One region of the Nocardia sp. NPDC058480 genome, then DNA from elsewhere that is predicted to be linked to it. Evidence: predicted binding sites of a transcription regulator. Region 1 holds the regulator's gene; each other region holds the start of a gene.
What was found. Region 1 encodes HspR, which represses chaperone genes until heat shock. Its sites were predicted from a motif close to ANNTGAGTNNNNNNNACTCANNT; they were not measured.
Positions count from the first base shown of each region.

Region 2: the regulator HspR is predicted to act here: its motif matches at 1,375-1,397, upstream of lon (endopeptidase La).
Region 3: the regulator HspR is predicted to act here: its motif matches at 7,384-7,406, upstream of clpB (ATP-dependent chaperone ClpB).

Region 1 is NZ_JBHXMN010000003.1:611,635-621,319, forward strand. It holds gene dnaK (molecular chaperone DnaK) at 1-353, shown strand, start outside; gene grpE (nucleotide exchange factor GrpE) at 350-916, shown strand; gene dnaJ (molecular chaperone DnaJ) at 935-2,131, shown strand; gene ACFWO8_RS11620 (heat shock protein transcriptional repressor HspR) at 2,131-2,532, shown strand; gene ACFWO8_RS11625 (FAD-binding oxidoreductase) at 3,148-4,317, shown strand; gene ACFWO8_RS11630 (Rpn family recombination-promoting nuclease/putative transposase) at 4,455-5,444, shown strand; gene ACFWO8_RS11635 (FAD-binding oxidoreductase) at 5,656-6,414, opposite strand; gene ACFWO8_RS11640 (FAD-binding oxidoreductase) at 6,444-7,601, opposite strand; gene ACFWO8_RS11645 (serine/threonine-protein kinase) at 7,813-9,685, opposite strand, start outside.
Region 2 is NZ_JBHXMN010000003.1:354,363-364,047, reverse strand. It holds gene lon (endopeptidase La) at 1-1,360, opposite strand, end outside; gene ACFWO8_RS10490 (YciI family protein) at 1,548-1,955, shown strand; gene ACFWO8_RS10485 (RNA polymerase sigma factor) at 1,952-3,100, shown strand; gene ACFWO8_RS10480 (oxygenase MpaB family protein) at 3,107-4,201, opposite strand; gene ACFWO8_RS10475 (DUF3068 domain-containing protein) at 4,369-5,442, opposite strand; gene ACFWO8_RS10470 (DUF2613 domain-containing protein) at 5,439-5,609, opposite strand; gene ACFWO8_RS10465 (hypothetical protein) at 5,640-6,419, opposite strand; gene ACFWO8_RS10460 (TetR/AcrR family transcriptional regulator) at 6,503-7,120, shown strand; gene ACFWO8_RS10455 (serine/threonine protein kinase) at 7,436-9,184, opposite strand; gene ACFWO8_RS10450 (hypothetical protein) at 9,204-9,685, opposite strand, start outside.
Region 3 is NZ_JBHXMN010000001.1:1,138,274-1,147,958, forward strand. It holds gene ACFWO8_RS05330 (beta-ketoacyl-ACP synthase III) at 1-1,039, opposite strand, end outside; gene pyrE (orotate phosphoribosyltransferase) at 1,109-1,672, opposite strand; gene ACFWO8_RS05340 (SDR family NAD(P)-dependent oxidoreductase) at 1,678-2,436, opposite strand; gene ACFWO8_RS05345 (hypothetical protein) at 2,610-3,809, opposite strand; gene ACFWO8_RS05350 (DUF5666 domain-containing protein) at 3,878-4,693, opposite strand; gene clpB (ATP-dependent chaperone ClpB) at 4,757-7,333, opposite strand; gene ACFWO8_RS05360 (NADP-dependent oxidoreductase) at 7,549-8,538, shown strand; gene ACFWO8_RS05365 (hypothetical protein) at 8,565-8,804, shown strand; gene ACFWO8_RS05370 (DUF6882 domain-containing protein) at 9,577-9,685, shown strand, end outside.

The DNA of each region.
Region 1 (9,685 bases):
AAGAGGCCGAGACCCGCAACCAGGCCGAGTCGCTGGTGCACCAGACCGAGAAGTTCATCAACGAGCAGAAGCTGAGCGAGGGTGGCGCACAGGTCTCCGCCGATCAGCTGGCGAAGGTGGAGAACGCGGTCACCGAGGCCAAGCAGGCGCTCGAGGGCACCGATATCTCCGCGGTGAAGTCGGCCGTGGAGAAGCTGGCCACCGAGTCGCAGGCCCTTGGCCAGGCGATCTACGAGGCCAGTGCCGCCGCCGACGCGCAGTCCGGCAACGGCGCGGGCCCGAGCCAGGCCGACGACGACCAGGTCGTCGACGCGGAGGTCGTGGACGAGCCGGTCGACACGGACAAGAAGTGACCGAGGCGAACTCCTCGGAGCAGGAGTTGGTCACCGAAATCCTGGACGACACTGCCGACGAGAACGCGGAGGCCGCCCCGGCGGACTCCGCGCTCGACGCCGAAGTCGTCGAACCGGAGCACGACGAGCTGGCCGAGCGCACGGCCGACCTGCAGCGGTTGACCGCGGAATACGCGAACTACCGTCGCCGGGTCGAGCGTGACAGGCAGGCCAACATCGACGCCGCCAAGGCGTCGGTGGTCACCGAATTGCTCGCGGTGCTCGACGATCTGGATCGGGCGAGGGCGCACGGCGACCTCGATTCCGGCCCGCTGAAGTCCGTCGCCGACAAGCTCGAGACCGCGCTCACCAAGCAGGGTCTCGTCGAATTCGGTGCCACCGGTGACCCGTTCGACCCCACGCTGCACGAGGCAGTGCAGCACGAGGGTTCGGGCGCCGACCCGGTGATCGGCATCGTCATGCGCAAGGGCTATCGGTTCGGCGACCGGGTGCTTCGGCACGCGTTGGTCGGGGTAACCGACGCGGAGGCATCGGACGCGGATGCCGCCGCGAACGAGGAATAAGAAAGGAGGAGATGCCCGGTGAGTCAACGGGAGTGGATCGAAAAGGACTTCTACAAGGAGCTGGGTGTCTCCTCTGGCGCCTCGCAGGACGAGATCAAGAAGGCCTACCGCAAGCTCGCCCGCGACCTGCACCCGGATTCCAACCCGGGTGATACCAAGGCCGAGGAGCGGTTCAAGACCGTCAGCGAGGCCAACGCGGTGCTGTCGGATCCGGCCAAGCGCAAGGAGTACGACGACACGCGCCGCCTGTTCGCGGGCGGCGGCGGTGGCGGCCGGGCCTACGGCGGCGGCGGGTTCAACCCCGGTGCCGGCGGCGGCTTTTCGCAGGACTTCAACATCGGTGACATCTTCGGTCAGGCCGGTGGCACCGGTGCCGCCGCGGGCGACGGCGGGCTCGGCGATCTGCTGGGTGGGCTGTTCAACCGGGGTGGCGGCGGCCGGGCGGCGGCTCGTCCGCGCCGCGGTGCCGATGTGGAGACCGAGACGACCCTGGGTTTCCGCGAGGCCGCCCAGGGCGTCACCGTTCCGCTGCGGATGACAAGTCCGTCGCCGTGCACCACCTGTCACGGCAGTGGTGCCAAGCCGGGCACCAGCCCGCGCGTGTGCCCGCACTGCAACGGTGCTGGCGTGGTCAGCCGTAATCAGGGCGCGTTCGGTTTCAGCGAGCCCTGCGACGACTGCCGCGGCACCGGGTCGATCATCGACGACCCGTGCACCGACTGCTCGGGTACCGGTATCCAGAACCGCACCCGCACCATCACCGTCCGGATCCCACCGGGCGTCAGCGATGGGCAGAAGATCCGGCTCGCCGGTCAGGGCGAGGCGGGTCTGCGCGGTGCGCCTTCGGGCGATCTGTATGTCACCGTGCACGTCAGCCAGGACAAGGTCTTCGGCCGTCAGGGCGACGACCTCACCCTGGTGCTCCCGGTGAGCTACAGCGAATTGGTACTGGGGACAACAGTTTCCGTGCCGACGCTGGACGGCCGGGTCGGCGTGAAGGTGCCCGCGGGCACCGCCGACGGGCGTATCCTGCGGGTTCGCGGTCGTGGTGTGCCCAAGCGCGGTGCGGCAGGCGGCGCCGGTGACCTGCTGGTCACGGTGAAGGTCGCGGTCCCGCAATCGCTCGACTCCGACGCCACCGATGCGCTCAAGCGCTATCAGGAAGCGGAGAAGGCCAGTGGCTTCGAACCGCGTGGAGGATGGGCGGGTGCTTGATGTCCGATGATCCGAAGTCCGTTTCGGGTGCTACCTCGCGTGCCGAGTTCTTCATGATCTCGGTGGCGGCTCAGCTGGCGGGGATGCACGCGCAGACGTTGCGTACCTACGACCGGCTGGGTTTGGTCACCCCACAACGGACCTCGGGTGGCGGACGCCGTTACTCGGCCCGCGATGTGGAGGTGCTGCGCGAAGTGCAGCGCCTGTCACAGGACGAGGGCGTCAATCTCGCCGGCATCAAGCGCATCATCGAGCTCACCAATCAGGTGGAGGCGTTGCAGCAGCGCGTCGAGGAGATGAGTGCGGAGCTGGAGCGGTTGCGGGCGGGCTACCGGCCCGATCTGTCGCCGCCGGCGCGCAGTACCGCGCTCGTGGTGTGGCAGCCACGGCATCGGCGCTGAGCAGTATTCGATGCGACGAGCCTCCGGTTCGACATCCGCTGCGGTGGATGCGAGCCGGGGGCTCGCCCGTCTCCGGTCAACCCCCGGCGACCGTACAGCGACTATTCAGCAACTCACTTATTCATGATCTTGCTGATCGGAAGTAGTGCCGCGGCGCGCTGAGGTGCGGATTTATCACCCTGGACGTCCAAAAATTTGCTGCCGGGATGCTGAATTCGGATCAAACGGAACGCAATTCACCGTGCCCGCCCAGCCACTCCGGTGCACCTACCTGGCGTGTCATGGCCCGGCGCGTCGGATTGTGGCAGGCGGCAGGTGTAGCGGAAGAGTCGCTCTACCAGGCATTTTGGTTTCCAGGTGTCTGGCATGCGGGGCGGTTTGAGGAATCATGGGCAGGTGTTCACCCGCAATTAACGGTCTTCGGGTATGTTTTCATGGGAAACTACTAGGAACCGCCTGGTATTTCAAGAATTACATGCGTGATGTTTAAGAGTACGATTCCTAAGCTGGCAAACCTCGCCTAGACTTCTCGCATCGGCTGCTGACGAGTGTCCTCCCAGCCCGTCACTCGCCGGCGCGGCTAGCGTTCGATGGCGAAACGAGGTTGTGACACATATGGATTCGCGGACTATCGCTTTGATCCGTACTACGTTCAAGGCGGTTGCTGCGGAAGAAGGTGGGTCCGAGAAGCTGTCGAGTTCGTTCTACTCGATCCTCTTCACGGACTACCCCGGTGTCCGCGACTACTTCCCGGCTGCCATGGATGCCCAGCGCGACCGACTCGTCACCGCGATCGCCTACGCCCTCGAACGACTGGAGGAGCCCGACAAGCTGCTGCCGTTCCTGGCCCAGCTCGGGCGCGACCATCGCAAGTACGGCGTGCAACCGGCGCACTATGTGGCCGTGGCCAACTCGCTGAAGTCGGCGCTGCGGTTGTTCGCCGGTGCGGAGATGTGGACCGACGAGGTCGCCAGCGCGTGGGATGAGGGCCTGGCCACCATCAGCGGCGCGATGATCAGCGCAGCCGACAAGGAAACGACACCGGCCACCTGGACGGGCACCGTCGTCGAACATCGCGAGGTGCTGCGCAATCTCTCGATCGTCCGGGTACAGCTCGACGAGCCGATGCAGTATGCCGCAGGCCAGTACCTCAGCGTGCAGATCCCCTCGCGGCCGCGCATGTGGCGTTATCTCTCGCCCGCGAACCCGGCTAATGCCAACGGCGAGATCGAGTTCCACATTCGCGGAGTGCTCGGCGGCTGGGTCAGCCCCGCGATGGTCGCGCACACCGCCGTCGGCGACCAGTGGCGACTCGGCTCGCCCCTCGGCGGCCTCGGCGTGCCACGCAACACCAAACGCAAGATGCTGATGGTCGGCTGTGGCTCCGGCATCGCCCCCCTGCGCGCCCAGATCATGGCGATGGCCCAGCGCCGGGTGAACCCGAAGGTCCACCTGTTCGTCGGCGGCCACCACCCCTGCGACCTCTACGACCTCCAGGTCCTGAGCCAACTCGCCATCACCAACAAATGGCTCACCGTCACCCCCGTCACCGAAAGTGACGAAAACCCCTGGTGGTACTACGACTCCGGCGAACCCCACCCCGAACTCCCCGGCCTCGAACCCCGCATGACCGGCCAAATCGGCAAGGTAGTAGCCAGCTACGGCCCCTGGGCAGACCGCGACGTCCAAATAGTCGGCTCCCCCTCGATGGTCCAAACCACCAAGTTCCGCTTGATGGCAGCAGGCACCCAAGCCCAGTCGATCAGACACGATCCCTTGTTCTGACTTGTCATTCCAGCAGGCACCCAAGCCCAATCGATCCGCCACGATCCCTTGTTCTGAGCGGTGAGCGGATTGCCATCTGGTGGTTGGTGCGGCTTCACGCATTTGGCGGCCGCCAGCTCGTGAGATAGCTTGTCGCTATGGGGGATTCAGCAGCGAAACCGCACGATGCTCTCTTCCGGCACTTCATCGGCCAGCCGAGCAACGCAGCCGCCCAAGCTCGCCCGGTCATCACATCCGCTCTAGCCGCGCGCATCGACTGGTCCAGCCTCGCCCTCGAGTCGATCAGCTTCGTCTCCCGGCACTTGCGCGGAACCTACAGTGATCTGTTGTTCAGCGCCCGTTTCGATGGCCGTGACGCATACCTCTACCTATTGCTGGAACACCAGTCCAGCAGCGACCATTTCATGTCGCTACGCATGCTCGACTACATGGTGTCGATCTGGAACAGGTACCTGCGTGATCACCCGAAGAGCAAGACCCTTCCGCTGGTTATCCCGATCGTCGTCCACGCCAGCCCCGATGGGAAGCGGTGGACCGCCCCGACCGATGTTGCCGACCTGATCGACCTCGGTCCCGACCTGCGGGCCGCTTTCGACCAGCATGTTCCCCACCTACGATTTCTCCTCGATGACCTCACCGCCGCGACCATCGATGAGCTCTACGCCCGTCCCAACATCCCCGAGACCCTTGCCTTGCAAGTGCTGTTGAAGACCGCTCCGGACAATCAGCGCCTTGATAGTGATCTCAAACGGCTGCTACCAGCCCTGATGGCGTTGGTTGGCGATGACTTGATCGCGATCCTGACGTACATTGTGAGTGTGGGCGACACTCCTGACGAGCGCCTGCAGCCCATCGTTGACAGCATCGGACCCGAAGCGAAGGAGGCCTTCGTGACAACCGCCGACCGACTCCGAACCGAAGGACGTACCGAAGGCCGGGCTGAAGGCCGGGTCGAAGGGCGGATTGCCGCTCTGCGAGAGATGCTGACCGAACTGTTGACCATCAAGTTCGGTAACCTACCCACCAAGATCACCGACGCGGTATCCAGGGCCGACCAGGAGCAGTTGCGTCGATGGACGACCAGATCCGCGACCGCCACCTCTCTGAGCGACATGCGTATCGCATAATCCCTGCTGAGGGTAAGCCAACCAGCCGCCCATATCGAGGATCAGGTTTGCCGCGGGTCGCTGTCTTTGTCGGCGATCGCATACTGATCGATCGCATCGACGGCAGCCTCGAACTCGGCGTCCAACCCGATCGTTCCTGCCCACTTGCGGGCCCGCTCGTTGAGGTCGGCACCGTTTGTCGTCGACCCATCGCTGATCCCTACGGCGGATGTCAGGCGCCTTCGGAGATGATGTTCGCTGGGGGAGTGCCTGATTCGATCAGGCGGTCGACGGTGGTGCGAACCATCGCGGGTGAGCCGCACACCAGGACTTGGTGTTTGGTGAACGGACCGTGCGCGGCGGCGACATCGGCGAGGGTGCCGTAGAGCATTTCCTCGGGACCGAAGCCCACGTCGGAGCGGGTCTGCTCATGCCATTCATCGCGCACCGCAGGATCATCCGGGTTCTCGACAACCGGAATGACGGAAAGCCAAGGCAATTCGCCCGCCAGCAGGAACAGCATGTCGTTGGCGTAGAGGTCGCGCGGCGAGCGTCCGCCGAAGAACAAATAGGTGCGCGGCGGAGTATCGCGGCGGGCCAGGTCAAGGATCTGGGCGCGCATCGGCGCCAGTCCGGTACCGCCGGCGATCATCACCACCTCGACAGCATCGGGATCAACCGCGAAAACCCCATGGGGAGCATTGATTCGCCACTGATCACCGGGTTTGGTGTCGGCGACGATAGAACTCGAACACCACCCACCGGGCACCGTCCGCACATGGAACTCGAGCTTGCCGTCCAGCGAGGGCGGCAGCGCGGGGGAGAACCGCCGCCGCACTCCGGGATGCTGTGGCACCTCCACCTCTACCGAACCCCCGGCTTCGAACGGCACGAAATCGCCGATCAGCCGGATCACGGCGAGGTCGTGGCGCAAGCGGTGGTGACCGACGACGGTCGCCGTCCATGCGGGGTCTGGAAAAGCGTTGCTCATCAGCCTCTTTCGCGAAGAGAAGGGCGGGTTCAGACAGGGTCGGCGGCGATGATCTCACTCGGTGTACCGGCTCGCTGGAGCGCGTAACGGGTGTTGGCGATCATCGTCGGCGATCCCGCGATCTGGATCTGACGGTCCGACCACGCGCCGAAGCTGGTCACCACCGCTCCTAGATTACCGACCAGCCGACGCGGCATGCCCATCGGCGCCTCGCCCGAATCCTGGGGATACCACCAGGGATTGGTGTGTTCCTCGCACACCGGCACCACGGTCAGCCACGGATTGGATTGCGAGAGCTGCCACATGTTGTCCACGTCGTAGAGGTCGCCGGGATAGCGCCCGCCGATGAAGAAGTGCACGCGCGGATTGATCCCACGCTGACTCATCTCGATCAGCTGCGCCCGCAACGGCGCGATCCCCGTGCCGGAGCCGATCATCAGCACATCGCGCCCCGACTCCCGGTCCACGTGCAAACCACCGAGCGGTCCGGCGATCTTCCACCGATCGCCGACCTTGGTGTCGTTGACGATCGCCGGGCTCACCCAGCCACCACTGATCCGCCGCACATGGAATTCGATTTCGCCATAGGGGTTCGCGGGGATGGCGGGGGAGAAGTAGCGCCACATATTCGGCCGCTGCGGCACCGCGACCGGCACATACTGACCGGCCTTGAACGGAATGGGCCCGTCGGCCTGCAACCGCACGATCGCCAGATCGTCGAGCACCCGCCGGTGACCCACCACGGTGGCGTCCCAGTACGGCTGCGACGTGTCCTCATTGGCGCCGATCGCCATCGACGCCGAGATCAACAGGGTGATGTCGCGCCAGCCCTCGTCGAGCTCCCTGGTCCAGCGGTTGCCGTGGAAGGTGCGCAGCGCCGCGAGCAGCGCGCGTCCGGCCAGGTCGTAGTGGTCGGCTTCGACCCCGTACTTGCGATGGTCGCGGGCCAGTTGCTCGAGGAAGCGTTGCGCTCGTTCGAAGTCCTCGAGATGGTCGAGGACGAACTGCACCGCCGTCGTGATCCGCTTGGCCTGCATGTCCATGGCAGGCGGAAACAGCTCACGCAATCTCGGGTCCTGCGCGAACAGGTGACCGTAAAAGGCGCTGATCAGCCGCTCGGACCCGCCAGGTGTCTCCGACACCCCGCGGAAATCGGCGCGGACCAGCGCAAGCGAACGCGCATCCACGTCGTCAAGCTCCATTCTCTGCAATTGCCGCAATGTGGCTCACCCGTGGGTGGCGCCCTTCCCAGTATCCCCCGAAACTGCCGTCTTGGTGCAGGGATGCTCGTCACGCCTTGCCCAACCGCACGGATCCTAAACCGCCCACTCCCGATCAGCACGATCTCCCCGCCATCGATACGTGTCAGTGATCTTGTTCGGAGCAGCCACGGCTGATTTACACGACCACCCGCTCGAGCGCGCGCAGGTCTGCATCCAGCTTCCTGAACAACCAGTAGACGGCGACGAACGCGAGCCCGGAGGCCGCGCACAAACCGAGAACCGAATCGCGCACGAGTGGCAGCTCCTCGGGTTCGAGGGCGCTGAATCCGGCCAGAACCCCGACCACCGGCACCGACGCCGTCACCGCGAGATAGACCGTGGCTCTGCGGCGCAGCGCCCGAACTTCATCCGAGTCGTTCACCGTCGTGGGGCCGTGGCGCAGGTAGATGGGATAGACACAGCGGACGATGTAGAACGTCGAAAGGAAGAACGTGTAGGCGACCGAGATGGTGCCCGTCACCAGAACCGTCGTTGCCGCATGGACCAGCAGCCGCGTCGGGAGCTCGGTGAACCAGACGAGCAGAATCACCCCCATCACGGTTGCGAGCACCGCGAACAACAGGGTGTTCATCGCACACAGGTCGCCCCACAACAATGTTCGCGACCGCACCCGCGCGAGCGTTCCCTCGTCGTAGCGCCTGCCATCGCGCAAACCGCGAGGGACAGCGAGCAAATTGCGCGATATGTATCGGTAGATGAGGACCGACGGCGGTAAGACACAGAGGATGAAAATGGTGGTGCCGTTGTACAGCCGCTCGGCGGTGGCAGCGGGCAGGCGCTCGGCGATCAGTTCCTGGAGGTGCACCGCCAGGTAGATCGTAGCCAGGCCGACGCCGACCAGCGACGATGACCACAGGATGGGGGTCGGCCATCGTGCAAGTCGTGCCCGCCAGCTGTTCGGCGGCGGATAGACCAGGTCGCGCGCCCGCTCCTCCAGACACAAGTCGAGCTGCTGGGCCAATTCCGTGCCACTGGAGTAGCGGTCTTCGCGGTGCGGCGACAAACACCTCAGCAGCACTAGACGCAGCGCCATGGGGCAATCGGGCGGAAGCTCCGACAGAATCTCGGAGTCGACGGGTCTGCGCCGCAGTTCGAGCATGCGCGACAGCGACGTCTCCGTCTCGCCCGCGGCCGTTTCGTCCGCGAAGGGGCGGTGTCCCGTGAGCAACTCCCACAGCATCACGGCCAGCGCGAAGATGTCGCTTCGAGTGTCGAGGTCGGCGGCGGTCGTCGGCAGGTCCGGATGGCAGGCTTCGAGCTGTTCGGGCGACATGTACGCCAGCGATCCGCCGAAGTAGGCCAGGGGATTTGTGCCTTTGACGCCTGTGCTGGAGCTGACGTTGAAGTCGGCCAGCTTCGGGATCCCCTCGGCGCTCAACAGCACGTTCGCGGGTTTGATGTCTCGATGCAATACCCCCCGTTCAGCCGCGTGCTCGAGCGCGTCCGCGAGTCGGCGGCCCAACCAGGCGATGGTCTCCGGCCACGTCAATGCGGCGGTCCGTATCCGAACAGCTGATTCTGTCGGTCGAACCTCGCCCTTCTTCTCCAGTACCTTGTCGATGGCATCGAGCAGCAATTGCCCGCTGCGGTGTTCCGGTGGCGTCGAGCGCACCAAGCGCAGCACATCGAGCAGTGTGCCCCCGGGTAGGTACTGCATGTAGAGCAGTTTCAGCTCGCCATCGGCAATGAGTCGCTGGTCGAAGACGCGCACGATGTATTCGTGGTCCAATTGCGCGAGGGTCTGCGGCTCGGTGCCGTGATTGTGGGAAATCTTGACCGCGACCAATCGTTGCATCGATTGCTGCCGAGCGAGATACACCTGGGCGAAGGCGCCCGCCCCGATCCGCATCAAGAGGTCGAAGTCCTCGACATGGTGTCCGACAGCGATGGCGTCGAGCACTACTTGGGCATTCGGCCGCGCGATCAATGTGCTGCGGTAATCGTCGGTGACTCCGACGAGCTCGGAGCCGGCCGCCGCGTCGGTGACC
Region 2 (9,685 bases), 260 kb from region 1:
GGTCCAGGTCGAGGTAGTGGTCGCGGAAGGTGTGGTTCTGCGCGGGGTCGAGGACCTCGAGCAATGCCGCCGCCGGATCACCACGGAAGTCGGAACCGACCTTATCGATCTCGTCCAGCAGGACAACGGGATTCATCGAACCCGCCTCCTTCACCGCGCGCACGATCCGGCCCGGCAACGCGCCGACGTAGGTGCGGCGGTGGCCACGGATCTCGGCCTCGTCGCGCACGCCGCCGAGGGCGACGCGAACGAACTTGCGGCCCAAAGCCTTTGCGACCGACTCACCCAGCGAGGTTTTACCGACACCAGGCGGACCGACTAGTACGAGCACCGCACCGGAACCGCGTCCACCGACGACCTCGAGACCACGCGCGGCCCGACGCGAACGCACGGCCAGGTACTCGACCATGCGGTCCTTCACCTCGTCGAGACCGTGATGATCGGCGTCGAGCACCGCGCGAGCGGCCGAAACATCGGTGCTGTCTTCGGTTTTCACCGACCACGGCAGATCGAGCACGGTGTCGAGCCAGGTGCGGATCCAGCCCGATTCCGGGCTCTGATCGCTGGCGCGCTCCAACCGGCCGACCTCGCGCAGCGCCTCGGCGCGGACGTTCTCTGGCAGGTCAGCGTTCTCCACGCGGGTGCGGTAATCGTCGGCACCGTCGGGTTCGTCCTCGCCGAGTTCCTTGCGAATGGCGTTGAGCTGCTGGCGCAGCAGGAACTCGCGCTGGCTCTTCTCCATGCCGTCGCGGACGTCTTCGGAGATCTTGTCGGTGACCTCGACCTCGGCGATGTGGTCTTTGATCCACTCGAGCTGACGGGTCAGCCGCACGACGACGTCGGGGGTCTCGAGCAGCTCGCGCTTCTGCTCATCGGACAGGTACGGCGCGTAGCCCGCGGTGTCGGCGATGGCCTCCACGTCGTCGAGCTGGTTGACGATGTCGATGATCTGCCAGGCCTCGCGCCGCTGCAGGACGGCGACGACCAGCTTCTTGTACTCGGCGGCGAGTTCGGTGGTGTGCTGGTCGGGTTCGACCGACTCGACGAGTTCGGCCTCCACCCACAGCGCGGCGCCGGGCCCGGTGACCCCGTGCCCGATCCGCGCCCTGCGCTCGGCCTTCAACACGGCCGCCGGCGCGCCACCGCGCATCCGGCCGACCTGTTCGATGGTGGCGACGACGCCGTAGGACGCGTACCCCTCGTCGAGGCGCGGCGCGACCAGCACCGAGCCGGTTTTGGCGGCCTGCGCGGCGTCGATGGCGGCCTGCGCGGATTCGTCCAGTTCGATGGGCACGACCATGCCCGGCAGCACGATCGGATCGGTCAGGAACAGCACCGGCAGGTTCTGAGCTGAAGTCATGTCGACCCTTCCAAAGTTGAGCTTTGTTGACTCAACATGGACCCCCCACTGTTTGTTCCTGCAGGTAGCGCCGTTCACTCACGGCGAAAAAATTCTCCGAAATTCTTTCGCCGCGGATGTCGAGAACGCGCGAACGGCTCCGTCCCAGGGGTACAACCCACGAAGAACACGAACCGAGGAGAACATCATGGCCAAGTACCTGCTGCTCAAGCACTACCGTGGCGCGCCCGCATCGGTCAACGACGCGCCGATGGATCAGTGGACGCCGGATGAGGTGTCCGCGCATGTGCAGTACATGGTGGATTTCGCCGATCGACTGCGCTCGACCGGCGAGTTCGTCGACGGTCAGGCACTGTCCACCCAGGGCACGTGGGTCCGCTCGGACGGCGAGGGGCGCCCGCCGGTCACCGACGGGCCGTTCGCGGAGACCAAGGACCTGATCGCCGGGTGGATGGTCATCGACGTCGAGACCTATGACCGGGCGCTCGAACTGGCCGGGGAGCTGTCGGCGGCACCAGGCGCAGGGGGCAAGCCGGTGCAGGAATGGCTCGAACTGCGGCCGTTCTACGCGGAATTGCCCACGGTGACCGAATGAACGACGCGCTACTGCGCGAACTCGTCCCCGCGGTGATCGCGATTCTCGTCCGCCGCGGGGCCGAGTTCGCCGCGGCCGAGGACGCGGTGCAGGAGGCGCTGATCCGAGCGCTGGAAACCTGGCCCGAGGATCCACCGCGCGATGCGAAGGGCTGGCTCGTCTCCGTCGCCTGGCGAAGGTTCATCGATGCGGCACGGGCCGAAACATCCAGGCGAGGCAGGGAATTCGCCGTCGATGCCGAGCCCGAAGCCGGCCCCGTACCCGCCATGGACGACACCCTGTGGCTGTATTTCCTGTGCGCGCACCCCTCGCTGTCTCCCGGCTCGGCGGTCGCGTTGACGTTGCGCGCGGTCGGCGGCCTGACGACCCGGCAGATAGCGACGGCGTACCTTGTTCCGGAATCGACTATGGCGCAACGGATCAGCCGAGCCAAGAAGCGCATCACCGGCTTACCGCTCGATCGGCCCAGCGAGCCGACGACCGTGCTGCGCGTGCTCTATCTCGTCTTCAACGAGGGCTACAGCGGTGACGTAGACCTGGCCGCCGAAGCCATCCGGCTCACCCGCCAGCTCGCCGCCTGGACCGACGAACCCGAGGTGTCGGGGCTGCTCGCGCTGATGCTGTTGCACCACGCTCGCCGTGCGTCGCGCACCGAGGACGGTCGTCTGGTACCGCTCGCGAAACAAGACCGCTCCCGGTGGGACACAACACTTATCGCCGAAGGGGTGACGATCCTGCAGGCCGCGCTGACTCGCGACCGGCTGGGCGAATACCAGGCCCAAGCCGCGATCGCCGCCCTGCACGCAGACGCCCCGAGCACCGCCGAAACGGACTGGATACAGATCGTGGAGTGGTACGACGAACTACTGCGACTCACCGACAGCCCGATCGTGCGCCTCAACCGCGCGGTCGCGGTCGGCGAGGCCGACGGCCCCCGAGCCGGCCTGGCCGCACTGGCCGACCTGGACCCAGAACTGCCTCGCCACACCGCATCCCGCGCCTACCTACTCGAACGCGCGGGCGACCTCGAGCAGGCTGCCACCCTGTACGCCGAGGCGTCACACGCCGCCACCACCGTGCCAGAGCGCGACCACCTCACCCGCGAGGCGGCCCGAGTACGGCAATCCCATCAGGGCTCCAGATAGTCGCCCTCACCCACGCGCGATGGGAATCATGCCGCCGATGTGTTCCTGCGACTCGATCAGACCCTCGTCCGAAGGCTTGGCGCCTGCCTCGAAAACGCGCTGGTGCTGCTTGGCGCGCAGATCCTGGTGGGCCTGCTCCGGAATGTCGTAGCCGTAGCGGGCCTGGGCCTCGCGCGGAGTCATGGTGGTCTGCTCGACGGCGGGGATGCCGAGGGCGACCGGCGCGAGCACCGCGGTGGTCGTGGGCGCCATCAACCCGATGAACCAGAACTTCAGGGCCGGAACACGGTCGAGCAGGGTGTGCAGCACCGTCAGCGGGGCATTGATCGCCATGTCGGTGCCGCGGCCCTGGGTCAGGCCGAACATCTTTCGCACGTAGGCGGGGTAGGTCGAGATAACACCCTTGCGCAGCAGCCAGATGACGGGCGCCATGGCCAGCCGGGTCCGGCGCGGCAGGTCCGGCGGCAGCGCCACGTCGAGCTGAAGGATGTAGTCGACCATGTCCTGAGCATCCTCGGAGGCGGCCAGGCGCGGACGCCACGACTCGAAGAACTCGATCACCTCAGCGCGCGAACGCGGGACGGTGGCCGGGTCGATCGTCTGGAGCTCGGCGGCCAGCGCGCAGTCGGCCCAGAACTGGTTCTCCTCGGCCTCGCTCAACCGGCCGGGACCGAACTTCTCGTAGCAGTACAGGATCGAGTGCCACGCGGTGACATGGATCCACAGTTGCGAGTCGGGCCGGTTCGCGTCGTAGGTGCCGCCGGTGACCGGGTCGTTGCCGATTGCCTTGGTGTGGATCTTCACCAGCACATCGGCCGCCTTGGCGGTTGGCTCGGTGGCGCCGAACGCCACGAGCGCGAAGTAGTGGATGGTGCGTGCGTATCGCGTATGGGTGCGGGTACGAACGCCGCCGGACTGCACCACAGCGGCGGCGAGATTGGGGTCGAGGTGCTCGATGGTGACCGCCCGTGCGAACCCGAGGACATAGGAGGTCGGGTAGCTCCACACCTTCCACGTCACCGACCCGGGCCCGAAGAATCCGTTGTCGGCTGGGGCCTCGAACTGATTGGCGATCTGATCCCGAGATTTGATGCCGAACATGAGCCAGCTCCGTCCTACAACGATGTAGATTCTGCCCCCTTAGTGTAACTCCAAGTTGCAGGAAGGGCACCGACTCCACGCATCGATGTTTCGAAGACCTGCCCGGAAAACAGCTCGGCCTCCCCGGGTTGAGGACCGGGGAGGCCGAGTGCGTTGGGACAGTTGGTCTACAGGTTCGAGGAACGAATCCGCTCCGTCGGGGGATCGAACGGGCGGCCCGAGGTGGAGCCGGCGCTCATGAATCCCAGGACAGCGCCGCCGATCAGGAAGAGAGCGGCGAGGATGCCCAGGATGATCGGCAGGGTCTTGCCGAACAGGTCGAGCTTGTCGAGGCTCTCCTGAGTGATAGCGAGCTGGGCCTCGATGGTCTCTTCGTCGAAGACGAGGTTCGACTTCAGCACAGAGACGTCGACCTGCTCGGCGCTACGGCCGTAGTACATGTGGATCTTCTCGCCACCCTTGAGGACCGCGCCGGTCCTCGGCTCCACCCACACGTCGCGGGTGTTGGTGTAGAAGCGGGTCATGGTGACCGGCTCGGTGCCCTCGAGGCCCCACTTGGCGGCGGGCAGGGCGAGCTGATAGGACGGGTGCTTGACGACGTCCCACATGTTCGTCACCGGGATGTCCTGGCGGAAGTGGTAGACCGGCACGCCGTTGATCTCCGACTCCTCGATGAAATCGATGTCGTAGGTGGCGCGGGCGTTGAGGTCGAAGTACGGGTACGACTTCTTCTCGGTGCCGATCGGGAAGCGGTACTGCAGGCCGCGCCGCTGCGACTCGGTGGGGATCGCGGCGCCCGACTTGGGATCCTGAGCCACGGCGATCGAACCGTTGGGCGAGGCGTCGATCGGCTCGCCGGTGACGCGGTCGATGGTGACGCGGTCGACCGAGGCGGTGAGCAGGCCTTCCTTGGGATCCATGTCGGCGCGAAGCAGGGTCTGGCCGGCCTGGATGGTCATCTCATCGGCGTCCGAGGGCTCTTCGACCGTCAGGAAACGCTGCGAAACGAGCGGCACATTGGTGTTCACCGTGGCCGAGCCCTCGGGCGAGGTGAGCGACTTCGCGTCGAGCACAAGGCTTTCCTCGCCGGGCACGCTCTTGGCGATGGTGGTGACGCGCAGATCGAGCGGGGTCTTGCCGACCTTGCCGACCGTGTAGGTGGGGATCATGATGGCGGCCGCGAGCAGCAGCGCGCCGAGACCGACGAGGATGCAGGCGATGAGCCTGCGCACGTTGCTCATCGCGAGCCGTACTGCACGTCGCCGAGCAGCGACGAGCCCGGGTCACCGGACTCCTCGGGCGCCGGGATCGAATTCTGTTGCGCGCCCGCGGTGATGCCGAGTACGGCAATCACCCCGAGGACCGCGCCGGTCAGGCCGCTGACCAGGCCGGGGACGACAAACTTCATAGATCGAACTCCAATTGCGTGGTGCGAGACTCAGCCGACAGTGAAGAACCCGAGGGTCGGGGCGAACGAGCAGGTGCGGTCACCATCGGCGGTGGCCGTGGTGAGCGAACCGGTGATCACGGCAGCGACCCGGCCGGGACCGGTGTCGGCGATAGCGGTGAGGGTGGCCGGGCCGTCGGCGTTGATACCCGCCTCCGTGGTGAGCGGCTGGGTGCCGGTGCGGCGGTTGTCGAGGTTGACCCACTGCACCGTCATCGGCGGATTCTGCACGACCGTAGCGGTTTTCGTGCCGAGCGCGGTGAAGACGAAGCCGGTCTGGCCCGCGGCCGGTCCGGGCGGCGGCAGCTCGGCGGGGCCGGGTACGGCCAGCGCGGTGCCGACGGAATCCGACGTCGGGCCGATGCAGCCCTTGCCGATGGTCGGGTACAGGAACTGCGCGATGCGCGGACCGTCCGAAGGCGGCAGTTCGGGACCGCCGCCGCCACTGCCGTCGAGGAAGGTGATGACCTTTTCGAGGGTGGCCTTGACCTGCGCGGGGATGCCGGGCGTGGCCAGCAGCACACGAGCCTGGGCCAGGATCGCGGCCTGTCCGCTGTCGGCGATGGGGGCGGGAGCGGAGATGGCGCCTACGATCGTCGGTGCCAGCGCGGCCAGCGTCCCGGAGGGGACGTTCTCCGCGATGGCGGGGACACTCGGCTGCGTCGCGGCGGACTGCGGGGCAGCCATCACCTGCGTGGGTGCCACGAGTGCCGCACCCGCCGCTAGTACGAGGGCGGACAATGCGGTCCGCGATGCTCGGGTGCTCAGCACTGGTCGGCCGTCCTTTGTTCGGTGGATAGATGAAGCGACCCGAAAAGGTACATGTTATTTCGGGTTTCGGATACTTTGGAGAGGTGACTACAGCGGACAGGCGGTATGGGGGTCGTACGGTCGTCGCGCGAAAAGCCGAGCGACGACTGCGATTCCTGGAAGCAGCGACGCGAATTTTCGCGGAACGCGGGTACGCCACGTGCTCGCTCGCCGAGGTGTGCGCGGCGGCCGGGCTGTCCAAGCGGCAGTTCTACGAGGAGTTCGAGACCCGCGAAGACGTGCTGGTAGCGGCCTACGACCGGATCCAGGACGACGCGGCGGCCGCGGTGGGCACCGCGCTGATCGCGCTCGGCTCGACCGATCCACAGCTCGCGCTGCGGGCTGGTTTCGGCGCCTACCTGGAGTCGCTCGGCTCGGACCCCTATCGCGCGCAGGTGGCGCTGATCGAGGTCGTCGGAGTGAGCGATCGGATGGAGAACCATCGCCGGACTCGCAGGCACGCCTGGTCGGCGCTGATCGAGGGGGGCTTGGAGCAGGTCGGCGTGCGGTTGCGTGGCGATGCCGAGCTGACCACCGGGTTGATCACGGGCGCGGTCAACGGCGTGGCGCACGAGTGGCTGCTGCGCGAGTCGCGCCCGCCCGTCGACGAGCTGGTCGATCTGCTCACCGGCGCGGCCCTGGCGCTGGTCACTTTCGACTGACATCAGGGCAGCCTTCGGGAGGGTGGCAACCACGCGCACCTGCCGCCTGCTCAATCGACTCCCTTTCCCGACATTGTGAGACCGATCGGCTTCACAGTGTGGGCGAGAGTTTGACATATTAGTGACCCAGATCGCAATGCGAGAATTTCTGAGACCGGTGTCACCTGGGGTGATGCGGTATCGGCGGCCATTCCCCAGTTCCTCTCCACGGGCTGACGCGGGCGATCAATCCTGGACAAATGACCGGCTGCGTCCGTACCAGGGTAACCATAGGCAATCCGGCGGCAACCTGTTCCAGTTCGGTCGGAGTGCATGTCAGCCTTTACGCAGGGAGCCGGCGATGGTGCCACCGAGGTAGCCGGGAGTTCGATAGGCGAGCGTGCCGTCGGATTGCAGGGTGACCGTCGAGGTGGCGCCCTGGTCGATGCAGCCGCTCCCCGCGGTGAGCCTGGCTCGGAAGGTGAGGTGGTTGGTGGTGGCCTCGGTCAGGGTTTCCGCACGGTCGCAGCGGTCGCGGGAGAAGGTGCCGGTATTGGCGGAGGTAGCGACTTCCTGACCGACGGCGCCGGGGGTGATGGTGAGCTCGATGTCGAACTGGACGGGGCCGTCGTTGGCACGCCCCTGCCACGTGCCGACGAACTCCGACGGGACCGTCGCGCTGGCGGGAGCCTCGGTGGTCGAGGTGGTGGCGGAGGGGACGGTGGCCGAGTCGGTTCCGGCGAGAGTGGTCGTCGCAGTGGACTCCGTGCCCAGTTGGGTGCCGATGAGATAGGCACCGCAGGCCACCGCCACCGCGACCGTCGCGGATGCGGCGATCAGGAGGGTGCGGGTGCGCCGCGATGCGCCGGCGGGCTGCGGGCGGCCGGTGGACGCGGGCTTGTGCGCGACCACAAAGGGCGGCGGAGTGAACTCGCTGCCCATCGCGGCGGAATTCTGTCCCGCGTGGGTGGCGACTTGCCAGGGCAGCTCGGTGGGACCGGGGGTGAATCCGCCGGACTGTATATAGGGACTCGGCACCGATCCACTGGCCGCGGTCGGCCGGCTCGGTGTCGAGGAGCCGGTCCGAGCGGTTTGCGTCGGGCTCGTGCTGGGCAGGTTCGGTGCCGAGACGGCTGTCGACCAGCCTGGTGCTGAGGTAACCGCAGCGTCGGGATACGAGGCACCGGGCGGGTCGGCGGGGCCGGAATCCAGATCGAGCAGGCGGACGGCACCGGCACTGATGTGCGCGACTACTTGTGGTGGTAGCCAACCGGAGCGTTCGGGAGCACCGATGCTCGCCAGCTCCGAAAGGACTTGTTGCGGTGTCGGTCTGGCGGCAGGATCCTTGGCCAGGCAGGAGGAGACGAGTGGTCGCAGGGACGGGGGGATGGCCTCGATGCGGGGTTCCTCGTAGACGATGCGCCACAGCATCTGCATGACCTCGGCGGTGCCGAAGGGGCCGTGGCCCGCGGCGGCGAAGGTGAGGACGCCGCCGAGAGCGAAGACATCGCATGCGGGACTCAGGGTTTCGCCGCTCACCTGCTCGGGGCACATGAAACCCGGTGAACCGAGGAACTTTCCGGTGGTGGTGAGTGCGGAATCCGCGATCACTCGGGCGATGCCGAAATCGATCACCTTCGGTCCGTCGATCGCGAGCATCACGTTCGACGGCTTCAGGTCGCGGTGCACGATGCCTGCCGCGTGCACCGCGACGAGCGCTTCGGCGAGCCCGTACGCCAACGCTGACAGCGCGGGCTCGCCGAACGGTCCGAACTCGGTCACCGCGTCCGTCAACGAGATCCCGGCGACGTAACCGGTGGCCAGCCACGGCGCTTCGGCATCGACATCGGCGTCGAGAACCGGCGCGGTGAACGCACCGCCGACGCGCTGGGCGGCCGCGACCTCCCGACGGAACCTCGCGCGAAACTCACGATCGATCAGATCGGGGCGGATCACCTTCACCGCGACGGTGCGCCCACCCGGATTCCGGCCCAGATACACCTTGCCCATGCCCCCGGCACCGAGGACGCCCAGCAGTCGGTAGTCGCCGATCCGCCGAGGATCGTTCGGGTCGAGCGGTCGCATCGCGGGTGGTTCCTTCGGATCAGGTGAGCTGAGCTCGGGTTTCGGCCAGTAGCTCCGACAGCATCGGTCCGGCGGCGTGATCGTCGGCCAGTTCGGCGACGGCCTCGGCGAGGATCTTCTCGGCGTCGGCGGGGCGGTTCAGCTCGATCAGGAGGACGGCGCGCTCGTAGTCGGCCCGGGTGGCCTGGTCGGTGGCATCGATGGCGCGGAAGCCGTCGGCAGCGGCGTCGGCGCGCGGGAGAGCGTCGGCGGGGCGTTCGGCTCGACGCAGGATTCGGGCGGCGTTGTGGTTGTGCCGGGCTGTGTGCCAGGTCAGCAGTTCTGGGTCGGGGTCGGTGGCGGCGAGCTGCGTGATCGCGTCGTCGGCTACCGCGATGGCGGCTACCGCGGCGGCGGTGTCGCCGGTCCAGTGCAGCGACAGCGCGGCGCTGTAGCGGCAGTAGGTGACGCGAATCGGGTCATCACCGAATTTCTCGGCGGCCTCGGCGGCCAGCGCGTAGC
Region 3 (9,685 bases), on a different contig from region 1:
GGGCGGGCGGCAGGGTAACGACCTGGCCCGCGTAGCTCAGGCCCGCGCCGAAGCCGAGCAGCAGCGCGAGCTGACCGCCCTTCGCCTTGCCGGTGACCAGCATTTCCTCGATCGCCAGTGGCACCGAGGCGGCGGAGGTGTTGCCGGTGTTCTCGATGTCGTTGGCGATCGGGACGCTCTCGGGCAGGCCGAGGTTCTTCTTCATCAGCTCGTTGATCCGGGCGTTGGCCTGGTGCGGGACGAACACCTCGATGTCGTCCTTGGCCACGCCGGAGGACTCGAGCGCCGCCGAGAGCGCGCGCGGCAGGGTGACCGCGGCCCAGCGGAAGACCTTCGGGCCTTCCATGTGCAACGACATCCGGCCGACGGCCTCGACCGAGGGATCGGTGCCCTGCAGGGCCTGCGCCTTGTCCATGTACGCCAGGAAATCGACGTCCTGGGCGATGGCTTCGGCGTTCTCGCCGTCGCTGCCCCAGACCGTCGGGGAGATGCCGTTGTCCTCGGCCGGGCCAACGACCACAGCGCCCGCGCCGTCACCGAAGATCATCGCGGTGCCGCGGTCGGTGGGGTCGAGGCCGACGGTCATCGTCTCGGCGCCGATCACCAGCACATAGTCGAACGAGCCCGCGCGGATCAGGTCGGCGGCGACACCGAGGCCGTAGCAGAAGCCACCACAGCCGGAGGTGAGGTCGAACGCCGCGACGCCGTTGAGCCCCAGGTCGGAGGCCACCGAGGGGGCACCGTGCGGGGTGAGCTTGAGCCAGCTCGAGGTGCACAGGATGACCGCGCCGATCTTGGATCGATCGATCGGGGTGTTGTTCAGCGCGCGCTCACCGGCGGCCGCGGAGATCGACCGGATCGTCTCGTCGCCACTGATCCAGCGCCGGTTGTGGATACCGGTGCGTTCGAAGATCCAGTCGGGCGTCGAGTCGAGGGTCTCGCACACTTCGGCGTTGGTGACGATGCGCTGCGGACGGTAGGCACCGATCCCGAGCATCGCGACGTTGTCGCGACCTTTGTTAACTGCAATGCTCACCACAGGTGACTCACACGTCCTTCAGACTTTCCGGACAGACCACGTCGTCGTCCGGGTTCGGCGTTGTTCAGGCTAACCCAGGGCGAGATCGTCGAGGCCGAGGATCGATCGATATTCCAGCCCCTCCTCGGCGATCACCTGGTCAGCACCGGTTTCCCGATCGACAACGGTGGCGACGCCGACCACGATCGCACCGGCGTCACGCAGCGCGCGCACCGCGGTGAGCGGCGAGTTGCCGGTCGTGGTGGTGTCTTCGACGACGAGCACTCGCTTGCCGACGATGTTGGGGCCCTCGATCTGGCGCTGCATGCCGTGCGCCTTGGCCGCCTTGCGAACCACGAACGCGTCGATCGGGCGACCCGGCGCGTGCATCACGGCCATCGCGACCGGATCGGCGCCCATGGTGAGCCCGCCGACCGCGTCGAAGTCCCAGTCGGTGACGAGCTCGCGCAGTAGCGAACCGATCAGCGGGGCGGCCTGGTGGTGCAGGGTCGCGCGGCGCAGGTCGACGTAGTAGTCGGCTTCCTTGCCCGAGGACAGCGTCACCTTGCCGTGCACGACCGCGAGCTCGCGCACGAGGGCGGCCAGCTGGTCGCGATCGGCCTTCGTGAGCGACTGACGTGCTTGGTCGATCATCTGAGTCATGTCCTTCCGCGTGCGTTGAAGAGTCCGCGATTCATCCGGGCCACCAGGGTGCGCGGGACGAAGCCCGCGACCGCGGTGAGCACCTTGTACTGCACGCCGGGCACGCTGATCACCCGGCCGGAGTCCAGATCCCGCAGGCACCCTTCGACGACCTGATCGACGTCGAGCCACAGGCGCTTGGGCAGCGAACTCATCTCGATGCCCGCGCGCTCGTGGAACTCGGTCTGCACGAATCCGGGGCACAGCGCTTGGACGCGGACACCCGTGCCCACTAATCCACCCGCCAAACCCTCCGTGAAGGATACGACGTAGGCCTTGGAGGCCGAGTAGGTCGACCCCCGTCCGGGGATCAACCCGGCCACACTCGCCACATTCACGATCGAACCCGCGCCCGCCGCGACCATCAGCGGCAGGGCTGCCCTGGTGAGCTGCAGGACCGCGGTGACGTTCACGTCGAGCTGCGCTTGCAGCTGCGCGGGCTCGAGTGTCCAGAACTCACCCGAATGCGCGAAACCCGCGTTGTTGAAGAGGAAGTCGATGCCGCTCGCGGCGCGCGCGGCGACGCGAGCGCGGTCGTCGTCATCGGCCAGGTCGGCGACGAGGATCTCGGCCGAGGTGGTGAAACGGCGGGCCAGCACGTCGGCGAGTTCACGCAGTCGTTGCTCGTTCCTGGCGACGAGCACCAGGTCGTAGCCGAGGGCGGCGAGGCGGTGGGCGAAGCCCTGCCCGATGCCGGACGTCGGCCCGGTGATCATGGCGACGGGGCGGTGCACGCCGGGTAGGCGTACCTCCGCCTTCGCTCCGGCCGTGCGCGAAAGACTGTCGAACGCTGGCGCGTCAGTGACTGTTGGGCGCAAGGGACTGTCGGTCATCGCAGAGATCGATTCCGGTCGAGGAGGATGCCGCGACGACTACCGCGGCAGGTGGATCACTTCGGGACAGGGCCCTGGTATGGGCGGAAACCGGGGTGGAACGGACCACCCGGCTGGCCCGGTTCCGCGTCGTCGAGCGGTGGCTCGGTGCGGGGACGCGGCTCGGGGACGACGGCCAGCGACGGGCGCTTGGGCTGTTCGCCGAGTGGGCGGCGGCCGGGTGCGGGCTGGTCTTCGAACTCGGGGTCGTCGAGATCGGGGTCGTAGTCGGCGGGCAGCGCGGGGGCGCGGCCGCCGATCGGGGCGCGATCCTCGCGAGACCGGGCGCCATAGGACTCGTCCGGGCGCGCGGCAGCACCGCGCGAGGCGTAGCGCTCGTCGTCGTCGATGCCGACCGCGGCGCCACGACTGTCGTAGGGCTCATCGGTCTCGGGCAGGCGTGCCGCCGGACCACGGGCGGCGTAGGGCTCGTCGTCGGCATCGAGTTCGTCAGGACCGGGGAAGCGGGCACGACCGTGCTCTTCGACGTCGGCGTATTCCGCCCGGCCCGAAGCGAATTCGCGATCGTCGTCTTCGTCGTCGTACTCGGGGCGGAAGCCGGGCGCGAGATTGGCACTCGACCTCGGCCGCGTGAATTCGTTGGGCTCGGCCACCGGCGGCAGCACGTGCAGCAGGCCCGACAGGCGGAGCACCACGTCGATCGCGGTCTCCCAGTCCTTGGATCCGCTGCCGACGGGGAGCATGCCGAGAGTCCAGTTGCCCTCGCTCCACAGCATCTGCACGGTGTCGGACAGCGACTCGATGAAGCCGACCATCCGCTGATCTACGGCGTGGCGCGCGATCTCCGGATCGGTGGCGAACACGACCCGGTCGCCGATGGCGCCGAGCAGTTCCAGATCGTGGTCCTTCGGCGGCGCCGCGGTCTTGAGCCGCATGTCGACATCGATCTCGGAGCCGATCTGGCGTCGCACGGCCACCAGCGTCGCCGCGTCCTCCAGGTCGAAGAGCACGAACTTCTCGCCCTTGCGAATACCGGAGACCACGTCGACCGCCGAGAGGTAGCCGAGCTTGGTCAGCGCGCCACGACGCCACGTCGAGGCGAGCGCGGGCTCCACCGACACGTAGGTGTAGCCCTGGGACTTCGCCCACACCTGTCTCGCGTGTCCGGTGCGCTGCCGCTGGACCCGATCGAAATACAGCAGGACTATCGCACCCACGAGTGCGATCGCTGCTAACCCGAACCACATAGCCGTCATCGTCGCCTAGCCTATCCAGCCGTCGCCGTGATTGCCCGGTAGCACCGGGGATTCGACGCGCGGGTCGCTCATCGGGGGCCGCCCGGCAACGCCGTACTGATGATGATCTTGGCGTGGATCGACCCGTCTGGGTTCTTGTCGCCCTGCACCATAACCATGTCGCCGACGGGAAGCTCGCTCGCCTTCGTGCTGGTCAGCGAGATCACCTGGGTGGCGTCGTCGATCAGCACTCGCACGTCGGATCCGCCGAGGGTGCTCATGGTGATCTCGGTGCCGGTATTCGCGGTGATACTGCCCATGGTGGCGCCGAGATCTTCGCCGCCACCCAGACCCGGCAAGCCGGGGAGCCCGCTCGCGCTCGGCGGCGTGCCCGGAGTGGTCTGTTTCAGCGTCGGCGGGACGAGCAGCTGGGTGGTCGTCGGCGCCGAAGCGGTGTTCTCATCGGAGTTGTTGCCGCTCAGCACGAGACCGGCCAGCACTCCACCGACCGCGATCAACGCCAGCACGCCCAAGCCGAGCGCGATCCACAAACCGGTGTGGCGTTTGGGCGGTTCTTCCTGGTCACCGTCCTGCGGCCGCGGCGGATAGCCCGGTGGCGGCGCGGCGGGATAGCCCTGGTCGTACCCGGGTGGCGGCGCCTGATAACCCTGGCCGTAGCCGGGCGGCGCCTGCTGTGGCGGGGGTTGAGCTGCGGGATAGCCACTTTCGTAGGCACCCCATTGCGCGTCGTGCGGTGGCAACGCCTGCGTCGGGTTCGACGGTTGCCCCCACTCGTCGAACGAATTGCCTCCGTACGGCGTGGTCGAGTCGGTGCCCGGCGAACCCAGCCGTTCGGTCGGCGAATCCTCCGGGCGTTGCCCCCACGGATCGTTCGGGTTCGTCATGGGCTCCAGGGTAGGACAGCCCGGTACGTTTGGGTGGTCCCTACGCACCGGGCTGTGGATAAATCACGGGCTGTGGATAACTTCGCGTTCGACGACGAGCTTGTCGGTGGCGTCGTCCACACTCACCTTCACGGTGTCACCATCGGCGACCGAACCGGAGAGGAGTTCCTTGGCCAGGCTGTCGCCGATGGCCTGCTGGATCAGCCTGCGCAGCGGTCGCGCGCCGTAGGCCGGGTCGTAGCCGCGCACGGCGAGCCACTTCTTGGCCTCGGAGGTGACATCGAGGGTCAGCCTGCGCTGTGAGAGCCGTTTCTGCAGCTGACGCAGGTTGATGTCGACGATCGACTCCAGTTGCTCGGCGTCGAGCGCGTGGAACATCACCACATCGTCGAGCCGGTTGATGAACTCCGGCTTGAACGCGCGCCGCACCGCCTCCATCACCTGATCGCGGTCGCCACCGGCGCCGAGATTGGAGGTGAGAATGAGGATCGTGTTGCGGAAGTCGACCGTGCGACCCTGACTGTCGGTGAGCCTGCCCTCGTCGAGAACTTGCAACAAAATGTCGAAGACATCCGGGTGTGCCTTCTCGATCTCGTCGAACAGCACCACCGAGTACGGCCGCCTGCGCACCGCTTCGGTGAGCTGGCCGCCCTGGTCGTAGCCGACGTATCCCGGCGGTGCGCCCACGAGCCGGGCCACCGAGTGCTTCTCGCTGTACTCGCTCATGTCGATGCGCACCATCGCGCGTTCGTCGGCGAACAGGAAGTCAGCCAGCGATTTCGCCAGCTCCGTCTTGCCGACGCCGGTCGGGCCGACGAACAGGAACGAGCCCGTCGGCCGGTTCGGATCGGCGACACCGGCACGCGCCCTGCGCACCGCGTCGGAGACCGCCTGCACGGCTTCTTCCTGCCCGACAACGCGCCCCGCGACCTCGGTTTCCATCCGCAGCAGCTTGGCGGTCTCGCCCTCGAGCATGCGCCCGACCGGCACCCCGGTCCACGCCGAGACAACATCGGCGATGTCGTCGGGAGTCACTTCCTCGTTGAGCATCACGTCACCGTCAGATGCTGCGGCACTGGCCTTTTCGGCGTCGGCCAGCTCCTTCTCCAGGTCGGGGATGCGCTTGTAGCGCAGCTCTGCGACCTTGCCGAGTTCACCGTCACGTTCTGCCCGTTCGGACTCCCCGCGCAGCGCCTCCAACTGCTCCTTGAGCCCGCGCGCCGAATCGAGCGCGTTCTTCTCGTTCTGCCAGCGGGTGGTGAGCTGGCTGAGCTTCTCGCGGTCATCGGCCAATTCCTGGCGCAACTTCTCGAGCCGCTGCTTGGACGCGGCGTCGGTCTCCTTCTCGAGCGCCACCTCTTCGATCTCGAGGCGCCGCACCGCTCGCTCGATCTCGTCGATCTCGACGGGACGCGAGTCGATTTCCATCCGTAGGCGCGAAGCCGATTCGTCGATCAGGTCGATCGCCTTGTCGGGCAGGAACCGCGAGGTGATGTAGCGGTCCGACAGTGTCGCGGCCGCCACCAGCGCCGAATCGGTGATCCGCACGCCGTGGTGCACCTCGTAGCGTTCCTTGATGCCGCGCAGGATGCCGATGGTGTCGGCCACCGACGGCTCGCCGACCAGCACCTGCTGGAATCGCCGTTCGAGCGCCGCGTCCTTCTCGATGTACCTGCGGTACTCGTCGAGGGTGGTCGCGCCGACCAGGCGCAGCTCGCCGCGGGCCAGCAGCGGCTTGATCATGTTGCCCGCGTCCATCGCCGAGTCGCCGGTGCCGCCCGCGCCGACGATGGTGTGCAGCTCGTCGATGAAGGTGATGATCTCGCCCGCGCTGTTCTTGATGTCGTCGAGCACGGCCTTGAGCCGCTCCTCGAATTCACCGCGATACTTCGCACCCGCCACCATCGCGCCGAGGTCGAGCGAGACAACCTTCTTGTTGCGCAACGACTCCGGCACATCGCCTTCGATGATGCGCCGCGCGAGACCTTCGACGATGGCGGTCTTGCCGACGCCTGGTTCGCCGATGAGGACCGGGTTGTTCTTGGTGCGCCTGCTCAGCACCTGCACCACGCGCCGGATCTCGGTGTCGCGCCCGATCACGGGGTCGAGTTTGCCCGCGCGGGCCAGGTCGGTGAGGTCGGTGGAGTACTTCTCGAGTGCCTGATAGCTCGCTTCCGGATCGGCGCTGGTCACCCGGCCGCTGCCGCCGCGGACCGCGGTGAACGCGTCGCGCAGGGATTCCGGGGTGGCGCCGTGCTTACGCAGCAGCTGGGCGACGTCCGAAGAGCCTTCGGCCAGCCCGACCAGCAGGTTCTCGGTGGAGACGAACTCGTCGCCGAGCTCGGTGGCGAGCCGTTGGGCAGCGGTCATCGCGGCAAGGACTTCGCGGCCCAGTTGTGGTGTGGTGGTGGCGCCGGTAGCACGCGGCAGGCGGTCGACGAGGGCACCTGCCTCACGTTCGACTGTCGCCGGATCGACCCCGATGGCCTTGAGCAACGGTGCGGCGATGCCATCGGTTTGATCCAGCAACGCCACCAGCAAGTGTGCCGGACGGATCTCCGGATTGCCTGCCGCCGCGGCGGCCTGAAGGGCGGCGTTGAAGGCCGCCTGCGTCTTGGTGGTGGGATTGAACGAGTCCACGAATCTCCCTACTTGTGTGTGTCCGGTATCGACTTGTTCAACGCTCACAAAGTTGAGTCTGTTCCGCTCAACTCTAAAAATTTTCGGCGGACTTCGAAGCCGCGCTTCACGGTACGCCGCGACACCACCGAAGACGATCAATCACCGCATGTCGAACGGCTATCCGCCTAGGATTGCGGTGCCCGGCTCACCCCCGATGCGAGGAGTTCACCCCCATGCGCGCGATCGTGGTTCAGAAGTTCGGCGCCACACCGGAGCTCGCCGATGTGCCCGTCCCCGGGGTGGGTCCCGGTGAGGTTCAAGTGGCGCTCGACGCGGCCGGGGTGAACCCGTTCGACCTGAAAATGGCCGACGGCATCCTGGAGGGCAAAATGCCCACCGACTTCCCGATGATCCTCGGCGTCGACGGCGCGGGCACCGTCTCGGCGATCGGCACCGGTGTCACCAAATTCAAGGTCGGCGACAAGGTGGTCGGTAAGTTCCTGACCGCACCGGCGGGACACGGCAGTTGGGCGCAGTACGCCACGGTCCCCGAGGACGCGACCCTCGTCCCGATCCCCGACGGGGTCACCACGGTGGCCGCCGCGGCGCTGCCGGTCGCCGGCGTGACCGCCCAGGATCTGGTCGACGCCGCGCACATCCAGCCCGGCCAGACGGTACTGATCGTCGGCGCGACCGGCGGTGTGGGTTCCTTCCTCGTCCAGCTGGCCAATACCGCCGGTGCGCACGTGATCGCCACCGCCCGCGCCGACGCCACCGACCAGGTCGCCCGCCTCGGCGCCGCCGAAACTGTCGACTACACCCAGATGCGCCCCGCCGACCCGAATTTCGTCGATCCGGACCCGGCCACCCGCCATGACTCGAGCGTCACCGACGCCGTCCGCTTCACCCATCCCGACGGCATCGATGTGCTCTTCGACGTGATCAGCTCGCCGGGAGATTTCGCCTCCCACGCCACCCTGGTCCGCCGAGGCGGCCATGCCTTTTCGACGACCTGGGCGGCCGATGAAGCGGTGCTGCGCGAAAACGACATCACCGGCGGCAACTTCGAATCCAAAGGGCGCTCACCGGAATTGAGCCGACTATTGTCCCGCGTCGCCGCCGGTGATGTTGTCGTTCCGGTGCAGATGACCGTGCCCCTTGAAGCCGCTCCTGCCGTGCTCGGCCAAGGCAACGCACGTGGAAAAACCGTCCTCGCCATCTGATTCCCGCTCGCCGAAGGTTGGAGGAAATGATGACCATGACGTACGAGTATCAGGGTCGGATCGCACGGAAATACGTCGCGCAAGGTCGTGAAGAGGGGCGTGAAGAGGGGCTTGTCGGTGGCATCCTCACTGTTCTGGAAGCCCGCCACCTCACTGTTTCCGCTCTGCAGCGGGCCCGCATCGCAGAATGCGCCGATATCGACCAGCTCACCGCATGGTTGCGGCGCGCGGCAACCGCCGCTGATGCCGACGAGATCTTCGGCTGAGAACACACCGCCGTTCACGCATTCGCTGAATTCAAGGGCGTGACAGCCGCATTGCACGGGCCTGCTCGATGTGGGCTTCTCGATCACCTTCGTTGCGCCGCTCGGTGGGTATCGCCGCGACGACTGACCGACGACGTCCGGTCGGACTACACCGTATGGAGCACCCAAGGGTGCCGGTGTCGTAACCATCCCTGCCCGCTTCCCCGCACCGAACCCCGATTTGCGTCCTCGGCCAACACAATTGGCCCCACGCCTGTTTCGGCGTGTGGCGATGTTGGACCTGGGCGAAGGTGTGCACTCCCGAACCGACCAGGTGCGTACGTGCGAGGCGTACGACGAAGGTGCTCGCAGGAGGCTGGGTGTCAGGGTTGTCTGCCCCTCGGTCGGGCTCTCCGATAACGACCGACAGGAGCGGCCAAGGCCCAGGACACGACACAGACAGCCCGTCGTCAGGGTATGGACACACCCCTGGAACGACGAAAGCCCGGCATCAAGAGACGCCGAGCCGTTGCATGTAGGATTTCACCCTACGGTGCGAACAGCTGTTGACTGTTTCGTACCTAGGCCGTTCGGTGAGTTGGCGCTCGCCGGGCGGCCGTTCTTGTTCGTGTGACGCTACACACTCCCGCGCGCACTAGCAACTAGCGAGTTTCCGCTCTGGCCAGTAACTTCCGCGAGAACCCTGTGACTAGTTCACATCGAGTTTCACCAGGGCCGCGCGGGCGGAAAGATCGTTCCCGCGATCCGATTCGCGCTCGGTACGCTCGCCGTCATGTCTGATGTGACCTTGGCGAACCTGCTCGACGATGCCGCGCTGTATTCCTTCGAGCATCAACTGCATCTCGCCGATATCGCCGGTGATCGTGGGTGGAGTGTCGACT